2 regions of the Streptomyces sp. NPDC057271 genome follow, and region 1 is predicted to be linked to the other one. Evidence: predicted binding sites of a transcription regulator. Region 1 holds the regulator's gene; the other holds the start of a gene.
What was found. Region 1 encodes HspR, which represses chaperone genes until heat shock. Its sites were predicted from a motif close to TTGAGNNNNNNNNNCTCAA; they were not measured.

Region 1 (7,400 bases):
AGGGCTCGGCGGCCCCGGCCGGGGACGCCGCACAGACGGTCGGCCTGACGGCGCAGCTGGACCAGGCCCGCAGCGCGCTCAGCGAGCGCACGGGCGACCTCCAGCGGCTCCAGGCCGAGTACCAGAACTACCGCCGTCGGGTGGAGCGGGACCGTGTCACCGTCAAGGAGATCGCGGTCGCGGGCCTTCTGACGGAGCTGCTGCCCGTGCTCGACGACATCGGCCGGGCACGGGACCACGGCGAGCTGGTGGGCGGCTTCAAGTCGGTCGCCGAATCGCTGGAGACGGTGGCCGCCAAGATGGGGCTGCAGCAGTTCGGCAAGGAGGGTGAGCCCTTCGACCCGACGATCCACGAGGCCCTGATGCACAGTTACGCACCGGACGTCACCGAGACGACCTGCGTGGCGATCCTGCAGCCTGGGTACCGGATCGGCGAGCGGACCATCCGGCCCGCGCGCGTGGCGGTGGCCGAGCCCCAGCCCGGGGCGACGCCGGCCGCGAAGGAAGAGAAGTCGGCAGACGAGGAGAGCGGTGGCCCTGAGGGCTAGCGCGAAGATCGTCCGAGAGGAGGGACGTCGATGAGCACGAAGGACTTCGTCGAGAAGGACTACTACAAGGTTCTCGGCGTCCCCAAGGACGCCACCGACGCCGAGATCAAGAAGGCGTACCGGAAGCTCGCCCGCGAGAACCACCCGGACGCCAACAAGGGCGACACCAGCGCCGAGGCGCGCTTCAAGGAGATCTCCGAGGCGAACGACGTCCTCGGCGACCCCAAGAAGCGCAAGGAGTACGACGACGCCCGCGCGCTCTTCGGCAACGGAGGCTTCCGTTCCGGAGGCCCTGGCGGCGGCAACTTCAACTTCGACCTGGGCGACCTCTTCGGCGGCGCCCAGGGGCCCGGCGGCGCGGGCGGCGGGGCCGGCGGCTTCGGCGGCGGTCTCGGCGACGTCTTCGGCGGACTGTTCAACCGTGGCGCGGGCGGCGGCGCGGGTACGCGCACGCAGCCCCGCCGCGGCCAGGACATCGAGTCCGAGGTGACGCTCAGCTTCACCGAGGCCGTGGACGGCGCGACGGTGCCCCTGCGGATGTCCTCCCAGGCGCCCTGCAAGGCCTGTTCGGGCACCGGCGACAAGAACGGCACGCCCCGGGTGTGCCCGACCTGTGTCGGCACCGGCCAGGTCTCGCGCGGCGGCAGTGGCTCGTTCTCGCTCACCGACCCGTGCGTGGACTGCAAGGGGCGCGGCCTCATCGCCGAGACCCCCTGTGAGGTCTGCAAGGGCAGCGGGCGGGCCAAGTCCTCCCGCACCATGCAGGTCCGCATCCCCGCCGGTGTCGCCGACGGGCAGCGGATCCGGCTGCGCGGCAAGGGCGCTCCGGGCGAGCGGGGCGGCCAGAGCGGCGACCTGTACGTGGTCGTGCACGTCGACGCCCACCCGGTCTTCGGCCGCAAGGACGACAACCTGACCGTCACCGTGCCCGTCACGTTCGACGAGGCCGCACTCGGCGGCGACATCAAGGTGCCGACGCTGGGCGGCCCGGCGGTGACGCTGAAGCTTCCGGCCGGCACCCCCAACGGCCGGACGATGCGCGCCCGCGGCAAGGGCGCGGTCCGCAAGGACGGCACGCGTGGCGATCTGCTGGTGACGGTGGAGGTCGCGGTGCCCAAGGAGCTCGACGACAAGGCCCGTGAGGCCCTTGAGACCTACCGTCAGGCGACGGCGGGCGAGGACCCCAGGGCAGAGTTGTTCCAGGCCGCGAAGGGAGCTTGACCCGATGGACAGACCGGGACGCAGCCGTAATCCGTACGAACTGACCGACGAGACGCCTGTGTACGTCATCTCGGTGGCGGCCCAGCTGTCGGGTCTGCACCCGCAGACGCTGCGTCAGTACGACCGCCTCGGTCTGGTCTCGCCGGACCGCACCGCGGGCCGGGGGCGGCGGTACTCGGCCCGTGACATCGAACTGCTCCGTACGGTGCAGGCGTTGTCGCAGGACGAGGGCATCAACCTGGCGGGCATCAAGCGCATCATCGAGCTGGAGAACCAGGTCGCGGCGCTTCAGCAGCGGGTCGCCGAGCTGTCGGCGGCCGTCGAGGGCGCGGCGTCGGCGATGCGCCAGCGCGAGGCCCAGGTGCACGCCTCGTACCGGCGCGACCTGGTGCCGTACACGGACGTCCAGCAGGCGAGCGCGCTGGTCGTGTGGCGCCCCAAGCGTCCCGAGTAGCGTCCCGAGCGCCCCGAGCGCCCCGAGCGCCCCGAGCCGTCCCGAGCGCCCCGAGCCGTCCCGAGCGCCCCGAGCGCCCCGAGCGTCCCGAGCCGTCCCGAGCGCCCCGGGCAGAGCCCTGAGCAGAGCCCCGAGCCGCCGGGCGGAGCCCTGAGCCGTCCGGGCGGAACTCCGCTCGACGAGGCCCCTTCCGCGAGATGCGGAGGGGGCCTCGTCGTGCGTGCTGCGTTTGGCGTGTCCTACGGGATGAGTTCGGCCACGATGTTCGTCGCCGTGTCCCACCAGGGCGCCGCGCCCGTGCCGAACGCGGCGGCGAGGGCGGTGCCGACGGCCCGGTCCAGCGGTTCGGGCCCGGTGCCGGGCGCCCACTCCGCGTCCACCGTGCCGTCCCCGGACGAGTCCAGGGTGCCCAGGGGGTGTCCGTCGCGGAGCAGCCGGCTCTCCACGTACGAGCAGGGCACGAGCCGGTAGCGGGTGCCGGAGACCCTGACGTCGACCCGGTACGAGCGCCGCAGGAGCCGTCCGCGGCCGGGCCGGATGCGCGCGGGCGCGCCGTCGACGGTGAGGGCGAGCCGGGCGGCGGCGCGGGTGCCGATGGGGATGAGCGGGTCGGGTTCGTCGCCCGGCGCGCGCAGAAGCTCCACGGTGGGCATGTCGTGTCCCGAGACGCGCAGTGTCCCCGCGGGGCCGTCCAGGTCGATCTGTACGTACACGGTCAGTGTTCCTGCTCCAGGATTCCGGACTGGGCGATGAGGTAGCCGAGCTGGGCCCGGCTGCCGCTCCCGAGGGCGGAGGCGAGCTTGGCGATGTGGGCGCGGCAGGTCCGGACGTTCATGCCGAGCCGGCGGGCGATGGCCTCGTCGACATGGCCCTCGACGAGGAGTTTGGCGATGGAGCGCTGGATGCCGCTGATGCCGTCCAGCGGCGGCTCGTAGGTGACCGGGTTGTCCAGGGGGATGGCCTGGAGCCAGAACTGCTCGAAGACGCCGACGAGGTACTCGACGAGGCCGGTGTGGCGCAGCTCCAGGGCGACCTGGCGGTCCCGGCTCGCGGGGACGAAGGCGACCTTGCGGTCCACGATGATGAGCCGGTCGATGATCTCCTCGAGTGTGCGGACCTCGACCTCGGGGCCGATGCGTTCGAGATAGGCCAGGGTGATCGGCTGGTGCCGGGCGGTGTGCTGGTAGAGCGTCCGCATCCGGATGCCGCGGCCGAGGAGCGGCCTGACGCGGCGGAGGGCCTCGCCGAAGGTGTGGGCGCTGCGGCCGCTGCCGGGCTGCACGGTCAGCAGCTCGGAGGAGCATTCGGCCACCACGCGGTCCAGGGAGGTGTTGATCCTCGTGAGTCCCTCCAGGACGGTGATCGCGTGGGTGGTCGTGGGGTCCTGGACGCTGACCGACATGAATGGCTCGAACGCGTCGGAGAGTTCGATGCTGAGACGTCTACGCTCCTGGATCTCCTTCTCGATCGGGAGCAGCAGTCTGGCCAGCGCGGCCGAGGGGGGAACCGGCCGGAGCCACTGCACGTCGTCGGGATCGGGCCGAAGGAGGTCGAGGTCCATCAGGCAGGGCGTCGACTCGATGTCCGACCGGGCGATACGTCCCGCGCGCAGGGCCTCTTTATAGACCCGTGTGCCCGCTTCGCACAGCTCGGCGTGCGTATGAGGATGCCCCGTTTTATCCGGTTCTATTCGCATATGTACACCCCCAGGCTTTTCCGATACAGGAACATGATGCATTGAGCCAGTGGTGGAAACGTGAGGAGTGAGCCATCGTCGTGCCTGCGGGGGAGCAGGAGATACACACCAAGTGAGGTTGCTCGGTCATGGCCAAGAAGCTCATACGCACCGTAGTTGGTGTCGCGTTCATAGCTGCTGCCGCGGTCGGCGCGGTGGCAGTCACCGATGATCCGGGCTGGGGCCTCGCTCCGCAGCAGGTCGTCGCCAAGGCGAGCGACCCGGGCTGGGGCGCAGCGCCGGCCGACTCCGACCCTGGTTGGGAGTCCGTGCGGGCATGACGGTTCCCGAAGATCCTCGATTCCGGCGTGAGATGGCGGCCGCTTACCGCTCCGGGTGGCATTTCATCGACCTCGTCACAGCCGTGCCGCACGGTGGCGATTCGTTGATGGTCACCCTCTTCGGTGAGCCGATCATCATCACGCGCGGGGACGATGAGGATATTCGCGCCTACCGATGTCTCCGGAAGCCCCGTGGCGCCCCGCAGCCTGTCCGCTGTGCCATCCGGTACGGCATGATCTTCGTCAATCTCGACCAGCGTGACCACCAGCTCGTCGAGTCCGAGACCATCACCGCCACCCCCCGCAGTGCCTGAGCGGTTCCCCCGTCGTTGTAGATCGCTCAGGTGCTTCCCCCACACAGCGGCGCCATCGCGGACCTGAAACGCGATGGCGCCGCTGTGCTGCGCCCGTAAATCCCCACCCCGTAAACGCGCCGCCGAGCACGTCACCGGGTCAGGCCCGGCCCATGGCCCGGGTCAGCGCGATCTCGATGACGACCCGGTCGGGGTTGGGTGCCGGGACCCGGCCGTAGCGCGTCGCGTACCGGTCGACCGCGTCGGCGACGACGTCCGGCTCCGTACGGATGCGGGCCACGCCCTCCAGCGTCGCCCAGCGCCCCTTGTCCACCTGGCAGACCGCCACGCGCGCGCCGTCCGCGCCCGCCGCCAGGACATTGGCGACCTTGCGGCTGTGCTTGTTGGTGATGACCCGGGCGATGCCGTTCTCGCCGCCCTCGGGGTCGTACGTCACCCCCACCGCCACCACGTGCGGCGTGCCGTCCGCGCGCGGTGTGGTCAGGGTGGACATGTGGTACTCGCGCCAGAAGCTGAGATACGCGTCGTCGGGGTTCCTCGGGTCAGTCGCCATGCCCGGAACCTACCCGTGGCACGGGTCCCTGCGACACCTTGAGCGGAATAGACTCAACTTTGTGTACGCTAGATGAGTCATGGACCGTGTGTAGCCGGACGTCGAGGAGGAGACAGCGCACGTGGACGCCGAACTGACCAACAGGAGCCGGGACGCGATCAACGCGGCCACCGGCCGCGCCGTGTCCGCGGGACACCCCGACCTGACCCCTGCGCATCTGCTGCTCGCGCTTCTGGCCGGTCAGGACAACGAGAACATCGTCGACCTGCTCGCCGCCGTCGAGGCGGACCAGGCCGCTGTACGGTCCGGAGCGGAGCGGCTGCTCGCCGCCGAGCCCCGCGTGACCGGCTCCACGGTCGCGCCGCCGCAGCCCGACCGTGAGCTGCTCGCCGTGATCGCCGAGGCCGCCGAACAGGCCAAGGAGCTCGGGGACGAGTACCTCTCGACCGAACACCTGCTCATCGGGATCGCGGCGAAGGGCGGGCAGGCGGGCGAGGTGCTGGCCCAGCAGGGGGCCGGCGCGAAGAAGCTGCTGGACGCGTTCGAGAAGAGCAGGGGAGGACGCCGGGTGACCACACCCGACCCGGAGGGTCAGTACAAGGCGCTGGAGAAGTTCGGCACGGACTTCACGGCCGCGGCGCGCGAGGGGAAGCTGGACCCCGTCATCGGGCGCGACCAGGAGATCCGGCGCGTCGTCCAGGTGCTCTCCCGCCGCACCAAGAACAACCCGGTCCTCATCGGCGAGCCCGGTGTCGGCAAGACCGCCGTCGTCGAGGGCCTCGCGCAGCGGATCGTGAAGGGCGACGTCCCCGAGTCCCTCCGCGACAAGCGGCTGGTCTCGCTCGACCTCGGCGCGATGGTCGCGGGCGCCAAGTACCGCGGCGAGTTCGAGGAGCGTCTGAAGACCGTCCTCTCCGAGATCAAGGCCAGTGACGGCCAGATCATCACCTTCATCGACGAGCTGCACACCGTCGTCGGCGCGGGCGCCGGCGGCGACTCCGCCATGGACGCCGGCAACATGCTGAAGCCGATGCTGGCCCGCGGCGAGCTGCGCATGGTCGGCGCGACGACCCTCGACGAGTACCGCGAGCGGATCGAGAAGGACCCCGCCCTGGAGCGCCGCTTCCAGCAGGTCCTGGTCGCCGAGCCGAGCGTCGAGGACACCATCGCGATCCTGCGCGGACTCAAGGGCCGGTACGAGGCCCACCACAAGGTCCAGATCGCCGACTCCGCGCTCGTGGCCGCCGCCACCCTCTCCGACCGGTACATCACCTCCCGCTTCCTTCCCGACAAGGCCATCGACCTCGTCGACGAGGCCGCCTCCCGGCTCCGGATGGAGATCGACTCCTCGCCCGTCGAGATCGACGAGCTCCAGCGCTCCGTGGACCGGCTGCGGATGGAGGAGCTCGCGCTCAAGAACGAGACCGACGACGCCAGCAAGCAGCGACTGGAGAAGCTCCGCCGCGACCTCGCCGACCGCGAGGAGGAGCTGCGCGGGCTGACCGCCCGCTGGGAGAAGGAGAAGCAGTCCCTCAACCGCGTCGGCGAGCTCAAGGAGCGGCTCGACGAGCTGCGCGGCCGCGCCGAGCGCGCCCAGCGCGACGGCGACTTCGACACCGCCTCCAAGCTGCTCTACGGCGAGATCCCGACGCTGGAACGCGAGCTGGCGGAGGCATCGGAGGCCGAGCAGGAGGTCTCCAGGGACACCATGGTCAAGGAGGAGGTCGGCCCCGACGACATCGCGGACGTGGTCGGCTCCTGGACCGGCATCCCGGCCGGCCGCCTCCTGGAGGGCGAGACGCAGAAGCTGCTGCGCATGGAGGACGAGCTCGGCAAGCGGCTCATCGGCCAGACCGAGGCCGTCCGGGCCGTCTCCGACGCCGTACGCCGTACGCGCGCCGGGATCGCCGACCCCGACCGTCCCACCGGCTCGTTCCTCTTCCTCGGCCCGACCGGTGTCGGCAAGACCGAGCTGGCGAAGGCGCTCGCGGACTTCCTCTTCGACGACGAGCGGGCCATGGTCCGCATCGACATGTCGGAGTACGGCGAGAAGCATTCCGTCGCCCGGCTCGTCGGCGCGCCTCCCGGCTACGTCGGCTACGAGGAGGGCGGCCAGCTCACGGAGGCGGTGCGCCGCCGCCCGTACAGCGTGGTGCTCCTCGACGAGGTGGAGAAGGCCCACCCGGAGGTCTTCGACATCCTGCTCCAGGTCCTCGACGACGGCCGGCTCACCGACGGCCAGGGCCGGACGGTCGACTTCCGCAACACCATCCTGATCCTCACCTCCAACCTGG
Region 2 (15,029 bases), on a different contig from region 1:
GTACACACGGCCTCGCATCAGCTCGTCCATACCCGGCAGCATCGCACCCGGCACTGACACTCGCCCGGTAGCGCCCGGGCGGTCAGTCCGCCGGGGCGATGTTCTGGTTCGAGCGGAAGACGTTGCCGGGGTCGTACTCCCGCTTGAGCGCGCGCAGCCTGCGGAGCTTCTCGGCGCCGTACGCCTGCTCGACGCGGGCCGCGCCCTCGTCCATGAGGAAGTTGACGTAGACGCCCGCGTGGTACGGCTCCAGAGCGGACCACCACGCCCGCGCCCACGCCTTCGCGTCGTCGAATCCCTCGGCGTCGAAGCAGTTGCCGTTGATGTTGAAGGTGTGGCCCACGCTCCGCCCGCTGCACGCGGTCTCGTCCTCACCCACGCGGGCGACCGCACCCCCCAGGTGGAAGATGTTGCAGGTCGAGAGCGGGGAGGTGAGCCGCTGGGCGTGGGCCGCGCTGATTCCGATCACCTCGTCGTCGAGGCGTTCGATGTCGCAGGAGCGGACGTAGTACCACCAGCCGAGGCGGAAGGACGGGTCGAACATGGACTGGTGCTGGAGGAAGGGCTTGGGCGCGCAGAGGTCGAGGAGCGGTGTCCCGAACGTCCGCAGGGGGCGGAGCACGCGCTGGCCGGTCTCGATCTCTCCCGCGTAGCAGCTGATCACCGCGATGACGGGCCTGCCGTGCAGCTCGGGCGGGATCGTCGGGAGGGGCGGGGCCTTGCGGTGGACGACGATGGTGGTCAGCTCGTCGGGGACGTCGGTGATCCACTCGCGGTAGAAGGCGAGCACGTGCGGCGCCTCTTCCAGCGGCCAGAGGATCGGTCCGGCGAGCACGATGGGCCCCACGGGGTTGAGCCGGAACTCGAACTCGGTGACGACGCCGAAGTTGCCGCCCGCGCCGCGCAGGCCCCAGAAGAGTTCGGGTTCGTGGTCCGCGCTCGCCGTGACGAAGCTGCCGTCGGCGGTGACCAGGTCGGCGGAGAGCAGTTGATCGACCGTGAGTCCGTACTTGCGCATCAGCCAGCCGATCCCTCCGCCGAGGGTCAGCCCGGCGAGGCCGGTGTGCGTCACGATCCCCGCGGGCACGGCCGTCCCGAAGTGCTGCGTCTCGCGGTCGAGCGCTCCGAGCAGGACCCCTGCCTGGGCTCTGACCGTGCGGTTCACGGGGTCGACGCGGATGCCGTTCATGGCCGACATGTCGATGACCAGGCCGCCGTCGACCAGCGACTGGCCGGGGAAGCTGTGGCCCCCGCTCCGTACCGCGACCGGAAGCCCACTGCGTGTCGCGCTCGCCAGCGCCGCGACGACGTCGGCGACGCCGGTGCAGTACGCGATGAGCGCGGGAAACCTGCTGATGGACCCGTTCCAGATGCGTCGCGACTCGGCGTAGGCGGGGTCGTCGGGACGGACGAGCCTGCCGGAGAAGGATCGCTCCAGCTCCTGGAAGGCCGCCTCGTCCACGCGCGCGGCTGCGGGAGGTGCGCCCATCGTCACTCCTCGGCCGGTCGGGCCCCTCCTGCCAGGCTCCCACCGGCCGGGAGCCGGTGCCAGCCCGGTCCGGGAGCACCGGTACGCCGACGGCGCGGGGGCCGGCGCCGGGGCCGGGCTCAGGCGCCGACGGTTCCGTCGACGCCCTCGCGGAGGAAGTCCGCGTGGCCGTTGTGGCGGCCGTACTCGAGCAGGACGTGGACCATGACCATCCGCAGGGACACGTCCTCGCCCCACCGCGGCTGGTGTCCCGTCAGGTCCAGGGACCCGGCCTCGCGCTCGATCCGCCGGGAGGTCTCGACCTCGGCCTCCCAGGCGGAGAAGGCCTCGGCGCGGGTGGACCCGCTCGCGTCGTACGCGGCCTGGAAGTCGATCTTCTCCGACCAGACCATCGGCGCCTCGCGGTCCTCGAAGACACGACGGAACCAGGCGCGTTCCACCTCGGCCATGTGCCGGACGAGGCCGAGCAGCGACAGGGTCGAGGGAGCCATCGAGCGCTCCCTCAACTGCGCGTCGTCGAGTCCCTCGCACTTCATGGCGAGCGTCGCGCGCTGGTAGTCCAGAAAGGCGCGGAGGGTCACGCGTTCGCCCCCGAGCAGGGGTGGCGCGATGCGTGGGTCGGTGGTCACGGGTGCTGCTCCTCATCGAGATCCGTCGCGTTCCCCGAACGTACCCGGGTCTTCGGGGAGTTCACTCGCCGGGTGGGCGCTTCCGCTCCGCGGTCAGCGAGGCGACGAGTACACCGGCCAGGCCCGCCCAGGCCGGCACCGCCGCGCCGCCGACCGTGGCCCCTCCCACCGCACCGAGCGCGAGCGCCGCGCCGGCCCCGGCGCCCAGGGCCCGCCGGTCGGTGGCGAAGGCCCAGGCACGACGGCCGGCGCCGGGTCTACGCATCTCGAGCACCGCGGCACGGCACACCAGCACAGCCGCGGCGACCACCGCGGTCATCACGGACGCGTCCATGGCCACCCGCCTCTCCCACGCCCCCATGGTCGCGCGGTCCGTCCGGCCCGCACAGAGGTGTGACCCGGTGTGACGGGCCGACACGTGGCGCGACCACCCGAGATGCGGGGCCGCGGGGCCCTGGAGCATCCTGTCTGTGTGACGTCGCACCGCGAGGCCGACCCCGCCCCGTCGGCCCGGACCGGGGACGTTCCTGGGAACGGCGAGGCCGACGGGCGGCTGCTGGACGCCCTGCCGCTGGTTCTGGCCGAGGGCACGCTGCGTTCGATCGAGGCGGTCGGGGGCTACGCGGGCACCGTCTATCTGCGCTCCGGGACACCGGACCTGCTCCGTATGGCAGTACTCGCCGGACTCCCCGGCCAGCTGTTCCGGCCCTGGTGGCGCATGCATGCGAACCGTCCGTTCCCGGTGGCCGAGGTGCACCGCTCGGGCCAGCCGGTGCACCTCTCCGACGTCGACGAGGCGATGCGCCAGTTCCCCCAGCTCGTGGCGAGCCTCCCCTTCCCCTTCGCCTCCCTGTACGCACCGATCGTCAGCGGCCGGGAACGCTTCGGGGTGCTCGTGGTGCTGCGCACGCCGAGCCCCGGCGTGCCGGTGAACACCCGGGACCGGATGCGGATGGCGCGGGAGGCGCGCCGGCTCGGCGACACCCTCATGAGCCTCGCCGAGAGCGGCACGGTCGTCGAGTGGCCCGGCGAGCCGGTGTGTGTCCAGCTCCCCTCGGGCGGTACCAAGCCGGTCCGCATCGGCCACTTCGACTGGGACCTGACGAGCGGCACCGTCACCGCCGACGCCGGGCTGCGGGCGATCATCGGGGAGAACACCGACGACCCGTTCCCCGGGACCATGGAGGCGCTCACCGCGCGCCTCGCACCGGAGGACAGCGCCGCGCTGTGGACCATGGCCCGCCGAGCGGCCGAGTCGGGTGCCCAGATGGCGCGCCGGATCCGGCTCAAGGGTCCCGACGGCGGGCTCCACCTCCTGGAGGTCTCCGCCCGCGCCGCGGGCGACCGCCCGGGGCGGCTCAAGGGATCCCTCGTCGACCTCGGCACCGGCCTGGTCGGCTCCGACGCCACCGACCGGCTGCCACGGGCCATCATCGCGATCGACCGCCTGGGGCGGATCACGTACGTGAACCATCTGACCGAGGCCCTCCTCGGCAGACCCCGGGCCTCACTCGCCGGGCTGACCATGTGGGAGGCCCTGCCGTGGTTCAGCAATCCCGGGTACGAGGAGCACCTGCGCGCCGCGTTGCTCTCCGACGAGCCGGTGCACTTCCTGGCCCACGTCCCCGACGGGGAGTGGATCTCGGTCTCCCTCTATCCCGGCCACGACGGCGTCACGATCGTGCTGCTCCCCGAGACCGACCCTGCCTACAAACCCGGTTCGGTCGCCCAGCCGGATTCCGGTCTCGGCTCGCCGGCGGACCGGGCGTCGGCGTTGTACCGACCGGTGGCGCTCGCCATCGCGCTCACCGAGGCGGTCACGGCCCGCCAGGTGTCGGCGGTGGTGACCGACGAGCTGCTGCCCGCGTTCGGCGGCCGGCAGCTGGCGATCTATCTGCTGAGCGACCGGCATCTGTACCTGGCGTGGGAGACCGGGTTCCCGCCGGGATTCCTGGAGCCTTTCGACGGCGTGGGGCTGGACGCCCACCTGCCCGGCGTCGAGTCGCTCACGACCGGCCGGCCGCTGTTCTTCGAGTCGATCGAGCAGATGAGCCGCGCCTATCCGGAACTCCCGCTGGACGCGCTCTCGGGGGCCCGCGCCTTCCTGCCGCTGATCGCCTCGGGCCGGCCGGTCGGCTCGTGCATCCTCGGCTTCGACCGGCCGCGCGGATTCAGTCCGGAGGAGCGCACGGTCCTGACGGCATTGGCCGGGCTCATCGCCCAGGCCCTGGAGCGGGCCCGGCGGTACGACAGCGAGGCCGCTCTCGCCCGCGGGCTGCAGGACGCGCTGCTCCCGGCGCGACTGCCGGTCCGCGACCACGTCGACACCGTGGCGCGGTATCTGCCCGGCACCACGGGCATGGACGTGGGCGGCGACTGGTACGACGTGGTCGAGACCGGGCGGGGACTGCTGGCCCTGGTGGTCGGCGACGTCCAGGGCCACGGGGTCGCCGCCGCGGCGACGATGGGGCAACTGCGCAGCGCGGTACGGGCCTTCGCACTCGGCGGCCATTCCCCGGAGGAGGTGCTGAAGGGGACGAACCGGCTGCTGATCGACCTCGATCCCGGGCAGTTCGCCAGCTGCTGCTACATGGTGCTCGACCCGGCGACGGGTCTGGTCCAGGCCGTTCGGGCCGGGCATCCTCAGCCACTGCTGCGGCGCCCGGACGGTACGGCGGAGGTCTTGGAGCTGGCGGGCGGTCTGGTCCTGGGAATCGACGCCGAGGCCACGTATCCGGTCACGGAACTGCACCTGGAGCCCGGGGCGGTCCTCGCGCTGTACACGGACGGCCTGGTGGAGCGTCCGGGCCGGGACATCGACGAGGGGGTCGAGTGGCTGCGCCGTACCTTCTCCGTCACGGGGGCGATTCCCCTCACGGAGACGGCGGACCGGCTGATCCGGGACGCCCGGCAGGCCACCGACCGTCCGGACGACATCGCGGTCCTGCTCGCCGCCCGCTGGACGCACTGAGCGGTCGCCGGGGATCGGCGGCGCTCGTCTTCCCGCACCGGACGACCTCACCCGGTCGGGCCCGCGGCGCTGGTCGGCGAGGGCGGGGGCGGAGAGGCTGGGGGCATCAGACAGGCAGCCCGAGGAGGACATATGCAGCAGGACAAGCAGCCGGAGTACCGCCCCGTGGTCTTCCGCGACCGCTCCGCCGGGTTCGCCTTCCTGACCCGGTCCACGGCGACGAGTGAGCAGACCATCGAGTGGGACGACGGCAACAGCTATCCCGTGGTCGATGTCGAGATCTCCTCCGAGAGCCACCCGTTCTACACGGGCAAGGCGCGCACGGTGGACACCGAGGGCCGCGTCGCGAAGTTCGAACGCCGGTACGGGGAGGGCGGCGAGGAGTCCTGACCCGGCACGGTCGGCTCCGTTGCCGGCGGGCGGTGGCCCACGGGGAACGGACGACCGCCCCCGCGTTGTGCGCTGCGGGGGCGGTCGTACGGATCGGTACGGATCAGGCCTCGACGACGCCGGACGCGGCGACGGCGATCTTGGCGCTGGTCGCACCGGAGCGGGAGCCGAGGGACTCGATCTTCTTGACCAGGTCCTGGCCCTCGACGACCTCACCGAAGACGACGTGCTTGCCGTCGAGCCACGGGGTCAGGACCGTGGTGATGAAGAACTGGGAGCCGTTGGTGTTGCGGCCCGCGTTCGCCATCGACAGCAGGTACGGCCTGTCGTGCTTGAGGGTGAAGTTCTCGTCGGCGAACTTCTCGCCGTAGATGCTCTTGCCGCCGGTGCCGTTCTGGTTGGTGAAGTCGCCACCCTGGAGCATGAACTCGGGGATGACGCGGTGGAACGGGGAACCGGCATAGCCGAAGCCGTGCTCGCCGGTGGCGAGCTCACGGAAGTTCTTCGTCGTCTTCGGGACGACGTCGTCGAACAGCTTGAAGACGATGCGGCCCGCGGGCTCGTCGTTGATCGTGATGTCGAAGTAAACGTTGTTGCTCATGGGGACATCCTGTCATTCCCGCTCACGCTGCGCGTGCACGGGCTGCCCTTCGGAGGGTCACATCAGTCCGCCGGCGTCGGGAGTCCCGGGGAGGCTGTCGGCCACGAGCGGGGCGGCTCCGTCCAGCAGGGGGCCGACCGGATTGTCGTTCTGCAGGAGACCGGTGGTGCCGGTCGCGCCGTGGTCGGCCGCGGAGGCGTGCGGCGGCGGGGTGACGAGGGCCGTGACGACACCGGCGGCGAGGGAGGCGATGGCGAGCATGCTGCGCTTCTTCATGCCCTGGTCAACTGCTGCGAAGCCGAGGAGTTACGGTCCGCGACCCAGGTGAACTGAACGCGCACTTCATATCGCTTGAATTCCTACCAAACCGGTGACCATCGGGATGGCCTTCGACACGAAGCCCGTCTCCAAGGTCCGCACGCTCCACTCCCCGAGCGCGTCGTGCTCGACATCAACCACCCGGTCGGCTGCCGGGCCTGAGAGAGGACACCCCGGCGGGGTCGTACCGGTGACGCCCCCGCCGGGCCGTCCGCTCAGAGGTCGACGCCCGACTCCACGTACACGGTCGTGCCGACCCGTCGTGCGCGGTCGATCTCGGCGAGCCGGGCGAAGCTCCCCGGCGTCATCTCCCGCTCCCACTCGTCGAGACTGAGGAGGCGGAACTCGCTGTGCTCGTCCGGGTCGAGGACGACCCCGGCGAGCTGTTCCTCCGACAGGACGCCCCCGTCGAAGATGAATCCGATGTGGTTGGCGGGCCACTCCTCGCCCCGGTCGGAGACGAAGTGGGTGCCGATGAGCCTGGGCTCGCCCTCGAAGACGATGCCGGTCTCCTCACGGCACTCGCGGACCGCGGTCTGCCACGGCGTCTCCCCCGGGTCCATGTTCCCGCCGGGCCACTGCCACAGCTCGGTGCGGTAGGTGGCACGCAGCTGGAAGGGCCGGCCGTCGGTGTCGGTGAAGTACAGGCAGGCGTACGCCGTCGCCCTCGGCAGCGTCGCGATGTAGTCGGCGGGCGGCAGCCAGGTGTTCGGCATCAGGTCAGCTCTCTTTCGACGGGCCGGGCGGAACGCCTCCATCCAACCGTTCGCGTCACCCCAGCCCGGGGCCTTGCGATCATGTCCACCGGATCGTGTGATCACGGAGCCGCCGGGCCCGCCGCGTACGTGATGATGGCCTGTCGCGACGTGGCGTCAGGCGAAGTCGTCCGGCGGCTCGGCGGGCAGCCGGTCGATGTGCCGCCGGACCAGGTGCTCATGGATGAGGCGCCCGACGAGGGCTGCGCCGTAGACCACGAAGCCGACGCCGACGAGCCAGGACTGCAGCACGAGGACGGTGCCGAACGGTCCGTACGTGAAGGCGTTGGAGACGATCAGCGGGGAGAAGACGAACTGGGAGAAGATCCGCAGCCCGAACAGCCCCAGAGCCGTGCAGACCGCGCCCGGGGCGAGGGCGCGCCAGCGGATGCGGCCGCAGAGCAGGAAGCGCTGCGACCACCAGAAGAAGAGGAAGGTGCCGGTGACGTCGCCGACGGCCACCAGAACGACGGTGGCCGTGGAGGACTCCGCGGGCACGGGGGCGGTGACGAAGAGGAGAAGCGCGACGACGAGTACGGCGAGCCAGACGACGTGACGCCACATGGTGTGCCAGCGGGCGGTGGGCAGGTCCCAGACCCGTTCGTAGCCGGTCTGGACGGCCGACCCGAAGGTCACACCGAACGCGGCGAGGGCGGCGAGACCGAAGGCCGTGGTGCGCTGCAGGGCCTGCCCCGGCTTGCCGAAGAGCTGCTCGACCTCCTCCTGCGAGACCTCGGCGACTCCGAGCCCCTGGATCAGCCAGCGGGCGAAGCCCTGACCGCTGGCGAGGTCGGCCGCGGCGACGACGATGAGCAGCGGGACGAGCGTGAGGAGACTGAGCGCCGCGAAGCCCATGGCACGGTGCATCAGCTCCACCTCGCGGCCGCGGTTCCATGCGAGCCCGACGCCCGAGGTGAGGACGGACCGGTGAAGGCGACGGAACCAGTGACCGTGCTCGGCGGGGGCGCCGTCGTGGGGGGCACCGGGAGTGGGGGGCATGCCACGGGGAGTACCCGCCCGAACGGCAGGACCCCTCCGACATGCCGCCGAACGGGGGATCGGGGCCTGTCACGGGCAGCGGAGTCCGACGGGACGAGGGGCGGGCGGACCGGTCGTGGGCACGCCCGTCCGGTGTCGGTGGGTTCAGGTTCGGGCGGGCGTCAGGCCGGTGCGGGTGCAGCCGTCCGGTGCCGCGTCCGGGCGTCCTGAGGACGCCTGGAGCGCGGCGCTCACCAAGGTCGCCAGCAGATCGATGTCCGATCCCATGTCCAGACGGACCGTCACCCACCCCGAACCGGCGCGCAGTCGCACGGCGCTGGACCCGAGAAGGGCCGGGCGCAGTTTCGCGATCATGGCTCGGGTGAGGTGGACGTCGGCCTCGTGCTCGCCGTGGAAGTGCACGATGTCGTGCGTCGCGCTACGCAGCCCGAGCTCGGCGCCGCACTGGGCGCGGCCGGGGGCCAGCGAGGGCCAGCTCATCAGACGTTCACTGGCGTGCCGGGCGGTGTTCATACCGAGGAGCGTGCCGGGACGGAGGGGCTTGCACAAGCGTCCGGCGGAAAGAATCGCACCGAGGCGTGAAAACCGGCCGTCCCTGGTCACACAGGGCATCTGCCGTCTCACAACGTGCTTCGTGGCGACCGCCGTTCGTGCCGGGGGGCGGGGCGTCCGGGTGACCGCGCCCGGCCCGTCCGGCGAAGGGCCGACGGGGAGGCCGGCGGCGCCGTCCGTCGTCGCGTCGGTGACCTTGGCCGCACGTGCGGTCCGGACGGTTGTGCAACATGGCGGGAGCTGATCGAGTACGCGTACGACCACCGGCCGGTACGGAACCACGCGGCTCCTGGGGGAACACCATGACGACGACCGGGTACTTCAGCTCCGTCGACGACGTCGCCGAGCGACTCGCCACGACCGGGTACCTGGCCTCACCGGCCGTCGCGACCACCGTCTTCCTCGCCGACCGACTGGGCAAGCCGCTCCTCGTGGAGGGTCCCGCCGGGGTGGGCAAGACCGAGCTGGCCAAGGCCGTGGCCCAGGTCGCCGACGCCCGGCTCGTACGGCTCCAGTGCTACGAGGGCGTCGACGAGTCACGGGCCCTGTACGAGTGGAACCACGCCAAGCAGCTGCTGCGGATCACGGCGGGCCGCGACGAGAGCTGGGACGAGACGCGCACGGACATCTTCAGCGAGGAGTTCCTGCTTCCGCGCCCGCTCCTCACCGCCATCCGCTCCGCCGAGCCGACCGTGCTGCTCATCGACGAGACCGACAAGGCCGACATCGAGGTGGAGGGGCTCCTCCTCGAAGTGCTGAGCGATTTCCAGATCACCGTGCCCGAGCTGGGCACCATCACCGCGGCCCGGCGCCCCTTCGTCGTCCTCACCTCCAACGCCGGGCGCGAACTGTCGGAGGCGCTGCGCCGCCGCTGTCTCTTCCTCCACATCGGTTTCCCTGAGGAGGAGCTCGAACGGCGCATCGTGACCTCGAAGGTGCCCGGACTCGACGCGGCCCTGGTGGCGTCGCTGGTGCGCGTGGTCGGCGCGCTCCGCGCCATGGACCTGCGCAAGGTGCCCTCGGTCGCGGAGACCATCGACTGGGCGCGGACGCTCCTCGCCCTCGGTGCCGACGCCCTCGACGAGACGGTGGTCCGCGAGAGTCTCGGCGTGATCCTCAAGCACCAGGACGACATCCTGAAGGCGGCCGCCAAGCTCGACCTGGACACGCTGTGACCGCGGCGCCGGCCGGGGTGGCGCGGCGGCTCACCGGTCTGGTGCACGCGCTCCGCGCCCACGGCCTGTCGATCGGCACGGGCGAGAGCGTGGACGCGGCGCACGCCCTGGAGGCGGTGGGCTTCACCGCCCGGGAGCGGATGCGGGAGGCACTCGCCGCCACGCTGCTCCACAAGGAGGGACAACGCCCGCTCTTCGACCGCGTCTTCGACCTGTACTTTCCCCTCACCTCCACCGACCCGGACGAGGTCGCTCCCGCCGGTGCGTTCGACACCGCGGCGCTACGGGACCGGCTGGCCGCCGCCCTGGCCGCCGACGACCGCTCGGCGCTGACGCGGCTCGCGGGCGAGGCGGTGGGCGGCCTCGGCGGGTACGGTTCCTCTCCGGACTCGGACGGCTGGTCCTCGTACCAGACGCTCGCCCGGCTGCGGCCCGAGACCCTGCTCGCCCGTGTCCGGGCCATGCTCCGCGACACGGCCGTGGGCGGACCGGAGTTCACCGACCGGCTCACGGACGACGAGATCCGGCGGCGCATCGAGGCGTTCCGTGAACGGGTACGGACCGAGGCCCGGCGGCGGGTCGCCGAGCGGCAGGGCCGGGACCGGGTCGCGCGGCGCGCGGTCGCGGGCACTCCGGACAGCGTCGACTTCCTGCTCGCCGGGCGGGCCCGGCTCGACGAGTTGCGGACGACGGTACGGCCGCTGGCGCGCAGGCTCGCGACCCGCCTCGCTGCACGGCGGCGGCGCGCCGCGCGGGGACAGATCGATCTGCGGCGCACGCTGCGCGGTTCGCTGTCGACCGGCGGCGTTCCGATGCGGCCGGTGCTGCGGCGCAGACGTCCCGCGCGCCCCGAACTCGTCCTGCTCTGCGACGTGTCAGGGTCCGTCGCGGGGTTCGCGAGCTTCACCATGCTGCTGGTGCAGGCGTTGCACGACCAGTTCAGCAGGGTGCGGGTGTTCGCCTTCGTCAACCGGGTCGACGAGGTGACCGACCTCGTCGCGCGGGGTGCGGCGGACCCGGCGGGGCTCGGCGCCCGCATCCTCGACGAGGCGGTGCTGACGGGCTGGCACGGCCAGAGCGACTACGGGACCGCGCTGGGCGAGTTCGACGAGCGGTACGCCGAAGCCGTCGGCCCGCGCACCGTGGTCTTCGTCCTCGGCGACGCCCGTACGAACATGAGCGACCCGAACCTCGCGGCGCTGAAGCGGATCGCCGACCGGGCCCGCCGGATCCACTGGCTCAACCCCGAGCGGCCCTCACTGTGGTCGACGGGCGACTCGGTCGCCCTCGCCTACGCCGAGCTGGTCGACATGCGTCCGTGCCGCAACGCGCGCCAGCTGAGTGACCTCGTCGGCAGGCTGCTCCCGTTGTGAGCGCCCGCGTGGCACCATCACGCGTGTGACCACACCTGAGGAACCCGGCACCGACCTGCCGCGAGGGATCGGGGCGCCCGCCACGCGGGCGCTGACCGCCGCGGGCTACACCGCGCTCGACGCGCTCGCCGGAGTGCCGGCGGCAGAGCTCGCGGCTCTCCACGGTGTGGGCCCGAAGGCGCTGCGCGTGCTCCAGGAGAGTCTGGAGGAGCGCGGCCTCTCACTCGGCTGAGCCTCAGGCGTCAGGCGCCGCCGCCCCTCCGCTCGTCCTCGTCGTCGACGATCTCGGCGTCCACGACGTCGTCGTCGGCCTTGGCCTCGCCCTGCGGCGCGTCGCCGCCCGCGGCCTGCGCGGCCTGGGCGTCGGCGTACATGGCCTGGCCGAGCTTCTGGGAGACGGCCGCGACCTTCTCGGTGGCCGTACGGATCTCCGCGGTGTCCTCGCCCTTGAGCTTCTCCTTCAGCTCGGCGACGGCGGTCTCGACCTCGGTCCTGACCTCACCGGGGACCTTGTCCTCGTTGTCCTTGAGGAACTTCTCCGTCTGGTAGACGAGCTGCTCGCCCTGGTTGCGGGACTCGGCGGCCTCGCGGCGGGCGTGGTCCTCGTCCGCGTACTTCTCGGCCTCCTCGCGCATCCGGTCGACCTCGTCCTTCGGCAGCGAGGAGCCACCGGTGACGGTCATCTTCTGCTCCTTGCCCGTGCCCAGGTCCTTGGCGGTCACGTGCATGATGCCGTTGGCGTCGATGTCGAAGGCGACCTCGATCTGCGGGACGCCACGCGGGGCCGGCGGCAGACCGGTCAGCTCGAACATGCCGAGCTTCTTGTTGTACGCCGCGATCTCGCGCTCACCCTGGTAGACCTGGATCTGCACCGACGGCTGGTTGTCCTCGGCCGTCGTGAAGATCTCCGACCGCTTGGTCGGGATCGTGGTGTTGCGCTCGATGAGCTTGGTCATGATGCCGCCCTTGGTCTCGATACCAAGCGACAGCGGGGTCACGTCGAGGAGCAGGACGTCCTTGACCTCACCCTTGAGGACACCGGCCTGCAGGGCCGCGCCGATGGCGACGACCTCGTCCGGGTTCACGCCCTTGTTGGCCTCCTGGCCACCGGTCAGCTCCTTGACGAGCTCGGCGACGGCCGGCATACGGGTGGAGCCACCGACGAGAACGACGTGGTCGATCTCGGACAGGTTGATGCCCGCGTCCTTGATGACGTTGTGGAACGGCGTCTTGCAGCGGTCCAGGAGGTCGGCCGTGAGCTGCTGGAACTGCGCCCGGGTGAGCTTCTCCTCCAGGTGCAGCGGACCCTCGGCGGAGGCCGTGATGTACGGCAGGTTGATCGACGTCTCGGTGGAGGACGACAGCTCGATCTTCGCCTTCTCCGCGGCCTCGCGGAGACGCTGGAGAGCCATCTTGTCCTTGGCCAGGTCGACGCCGTGACCGTTGGCGAACTGCTTCACCAGGTAGTCGACGACGCGCTGGTCCCAGTCGTCACCACCGAGGTGGTTGTCACCGTTGGTCGCCTTCACCTCGACGACGCCGTCACCGATCTCCAGGAGGGACACGTCGAAGGTGCCGCCACCGAGGTCGAAGACGAGGATCGTCTGGTCGTCCTTGTCCAGGCCGTAGGCCAGGGCGGCCGCGGTCGGCTCGTTGACGATGCGCAGGACGTTGAGGCCTGCGATCTCACCGGCCTCCTTGGTGGCCTGACGCTCGGAGTCGTTGAAGTACGCCGGGACGGTGATGACCGCGTCGACGACCTTCTCGCCCAGGTACGCCTCGGCGTCGCGCTTCAGCTTCTGCAGGATGAAGGCGCTCATCTGCTGCGGGTTGAAGGTCTTGCCGTCGATGTCGATCTTCCAGTCGGTGCCCATGTGGCGCTTGACCGACCGGATGGTCCTGTCGACGTTGGTGACCGCCTGGCGCTTGGCGACCTCGCCGACGAGCACCTCACCGTTCTTCGCGAAAGCGACGACGGACGGCGTGGTCCTGGCGCCCTCGGCGTTGGTGATGACGGTGGGCTCGCCGCCTTCCAGAACGCTGACGACGGAGTTAGTCGTGCCCAGGTCGATGCCGACCGCACGTGCCATTTCGATTCCTCCAGCTGACTGACTTGAGTGGAACTGACTCAAGGATGCACGACGACCCTCGGCGCGTCAACAGACCTGAGTGGAGGTGACTCAACTCTTCACCCTGAGAGCCGCTCAAAGAAGCGCCGGAAGGCCCACCGGGGCGCGTCATTCCCCGACTCAGGACCCCTCGCCATGAGAGAGTCCGGGGTGCCCCCGCCAGGCAAACCGGGCGTATCCCACGAATATCCCATGAATGTCACTCGAAAGGGTGTGGGGAATGACGGCCAAGCGCGCACTCGACCTCCTGGGCGGACTCGCCCTGCTGGCCGTCCTGTCCCCTCTGTTCGCCGCCGTCGCCCTCTCCCTCGCGGTCGCGACGGCCGGCGCCGGCGGGGTGATGCGCCGCCGGACCGTGGCGGGCCGGGGCGGACAGGCCTTCACGATGCACACGTTCCGCACGAAGAGCCCGCTGGCCGGAATGCCCCTCCTGGTCCATGTCGTACGGGGGGAGATGTCGCTCGTCGGACCATGCCCACTCACCCCCGGACACCGCGAGTGCGTGGGCGAGTCGCGCCGGAGGCTGACGGTCCGGCCGGGGCTGACGGGGCTCTGGCAGATCAGCGGACGCTCCGAGCTGCCCTGGGAGGAGCGCGAGCTGCTCGACCTCCACTATGTGGACCATCACTGGCTCGGGATGGATCTGGCCATCCTGGCGCGTACGCTTCCAGCAGTCCGCAGGCGTCGCGCGGCGAGCGCTTCGACGGCCGGGAGAACCCGGCCGGCAAGGCTTGCCTGAGCGACACAGATCACCGCAGGCGCCGCTACAGCGCGGAGCCGTGAAGGGGTAATCTCAGCACGGACTGAATAAGTTACCGCTTAGTAGCGCCGAACTCGCCACACTGGGGAGTACAGGCGCTCCGCCTCGCAGGCCCGCCCGAGGAGCCCCTCATGCAACTCGCCGCGATCATCGTGTCGATCGCCATCACGGTGGTGGCCGTCGCGCTGTTCGGCCGCGCCATCGCGCAGATCTACCGCTTCGTGAAGCTCGGCCAGCCCGTGCCCGCGGGCACGCGCACCGGCGACCCCACACAGCGCACCATCACGCTGGTCAAGGAGTTCCTCGGCCACACCCGCATGAACCGCTGGGGTGTCGTCGGCGTGGCGCACTGGTTCGTCGCGGTGGGCTTCTTCTCGCTGCTGCTCACCATCGTCAACGCCTTCGGCCAGCTCTTCCAGGCCGACTGGCTGATCCCGATCATCGGCGACTGGCTGCCGTACGAGATCTTCACCGAGTTCCTCGGCCTGATGACCGTTCTCGGCATCGTGACCCTCATCGTGATCCGGCAGCTGAACCGGCCGGGCGGAGCGGGCCGCAAGTCCCGCTTCACGGGCTCCAAGACCGGCCAGGCGTACTTCGTCGAGGCGGTCATCCTGATCGTCGGCGTCTGCATCATGACGCTGCGCGCCCTGGAGGGCGTCCAGCACCACGTGACGAGCTGGGAGCCGGGCTTCTTCGCCTCGTACCCGCTGATCGCGCTGCTCGACGGTCTCGACCTGAGCACGATCCAGCACCTCACCTACTTCTTCGCGGCGCTCAAGATCGTCACGTCCTTCACCTGGATGATCACGGTCTCGCTGAACACCAACATGGGCGTCGCCTGGCACCGCTTCCTCGGCTTCCCGAACATCTGGTTCAAGCGGAACG

Region 2: a site for HspR is predicted at 13,366-13,384, ahead of dnaK (molecular chaperone DnaK). Genes of this name have one in related genera too.

Annotation. Positions count from the first base shown of each region.
Region 1 covers NZ_JBHUYJ010000006.1:210-7,609, forward strand. Annotated here, with positions in the region: gene grpE (nucleotide exchange factor GrpE) at 1-548, shown strand, start outside; gene dnaJ (molecular chaperone DnaJ) at 579-1,769, shown strand; gene ACFUJR_RS04445 (heat shock protein transcriptional repressor HspR) at 1,774-2,223, shown strand; gene ACFUJR_RS04450 (hypothetical protein) at 2,463-2,936, opposite strand; gene ACFUJR_RS04455 (helix-turn-helix transcriptional regulator) at 2,939-3,919, opposite strand; gene ACFUJR_RS04460 (hypothetical protein) at 4,048-4,239, shown strand; gene ACFUJR_RS04465 ((2Fe-2S)-binding protein) at 4,236-4,553, shown strand; gene ACFUJR_RS04470 (pyridoxamine 5'-phosphate oxidase family protein) at 4,693-5,106, opposite strand; gene clpB (ATP-dependent chaperone ClpB) at 5,228-7,400, shown strand, end outside.
Region 2 covers NZ_JBHUYJ010000037.1:8,810-23,838, reverse strand. Annotated here, with positions in the region: gene ACFUJR_RS18785 (hypothetical protein) at 1-30, opposite strand, end outside; gene ACFUJR_RS18780 (FAD-binding oxidoreductase) at 83-1,489, opposite strand; gene ACFUJR_RS18775 (DinB family protein) at 1,609-2,118, opposite strand; gene ACFUJR_RS18770 (hypothetical protein) at 2,180-2,452, opposite strand; gene ACFUJR_RS18765 (SpoIIE family protein phosphatase) at 2,555-5,089, shown strand; gene ACFUJR_RS18760 (type B 50S ribosomal protein L31) at 5,222-5,479, shown strand; gene ACFUJR_RS18755 (peptidylprolyl isomerase) at 5,583-6,080, opposite strand; gene ACFUJR_RS18750 (hypothetical protein) at 6,138-6,356, opposite strand; gene ACFUJR_RS18745 (NUDIX domain-containing protein) at 6,614-7,114, opposite strand; gene ACFUJR_RS18740 (YhjD/YihY/BrkB family envelope integrity protein) at 7,271-8,152, opposite strand; gene ACFUJR_RS18735 (luciferase family protein) at 8,297-8,665, opposite strand; gene ACFUJR_RS18730 (AAA family ATPase) at 9,007-9,879, shown strand; gene ACFUJR_RS18725 (VWA domain-containing protein) at 9,876-11,252, shown strand; gene ACFUJR_RS18720 (DNA-binding protein) at 11,278-11,484, shown strand; gene dnaK (molecular chaperone DnaK) at 11,495-13,342, opposite strand; gene ACFUJR_RS18710 (sugar transferase) at 13,602-14,120, shown strand; gene ACFUJR_RS18705 ((Fe-S)-binding protein) at 14,273-15,029, shown strand, end outside.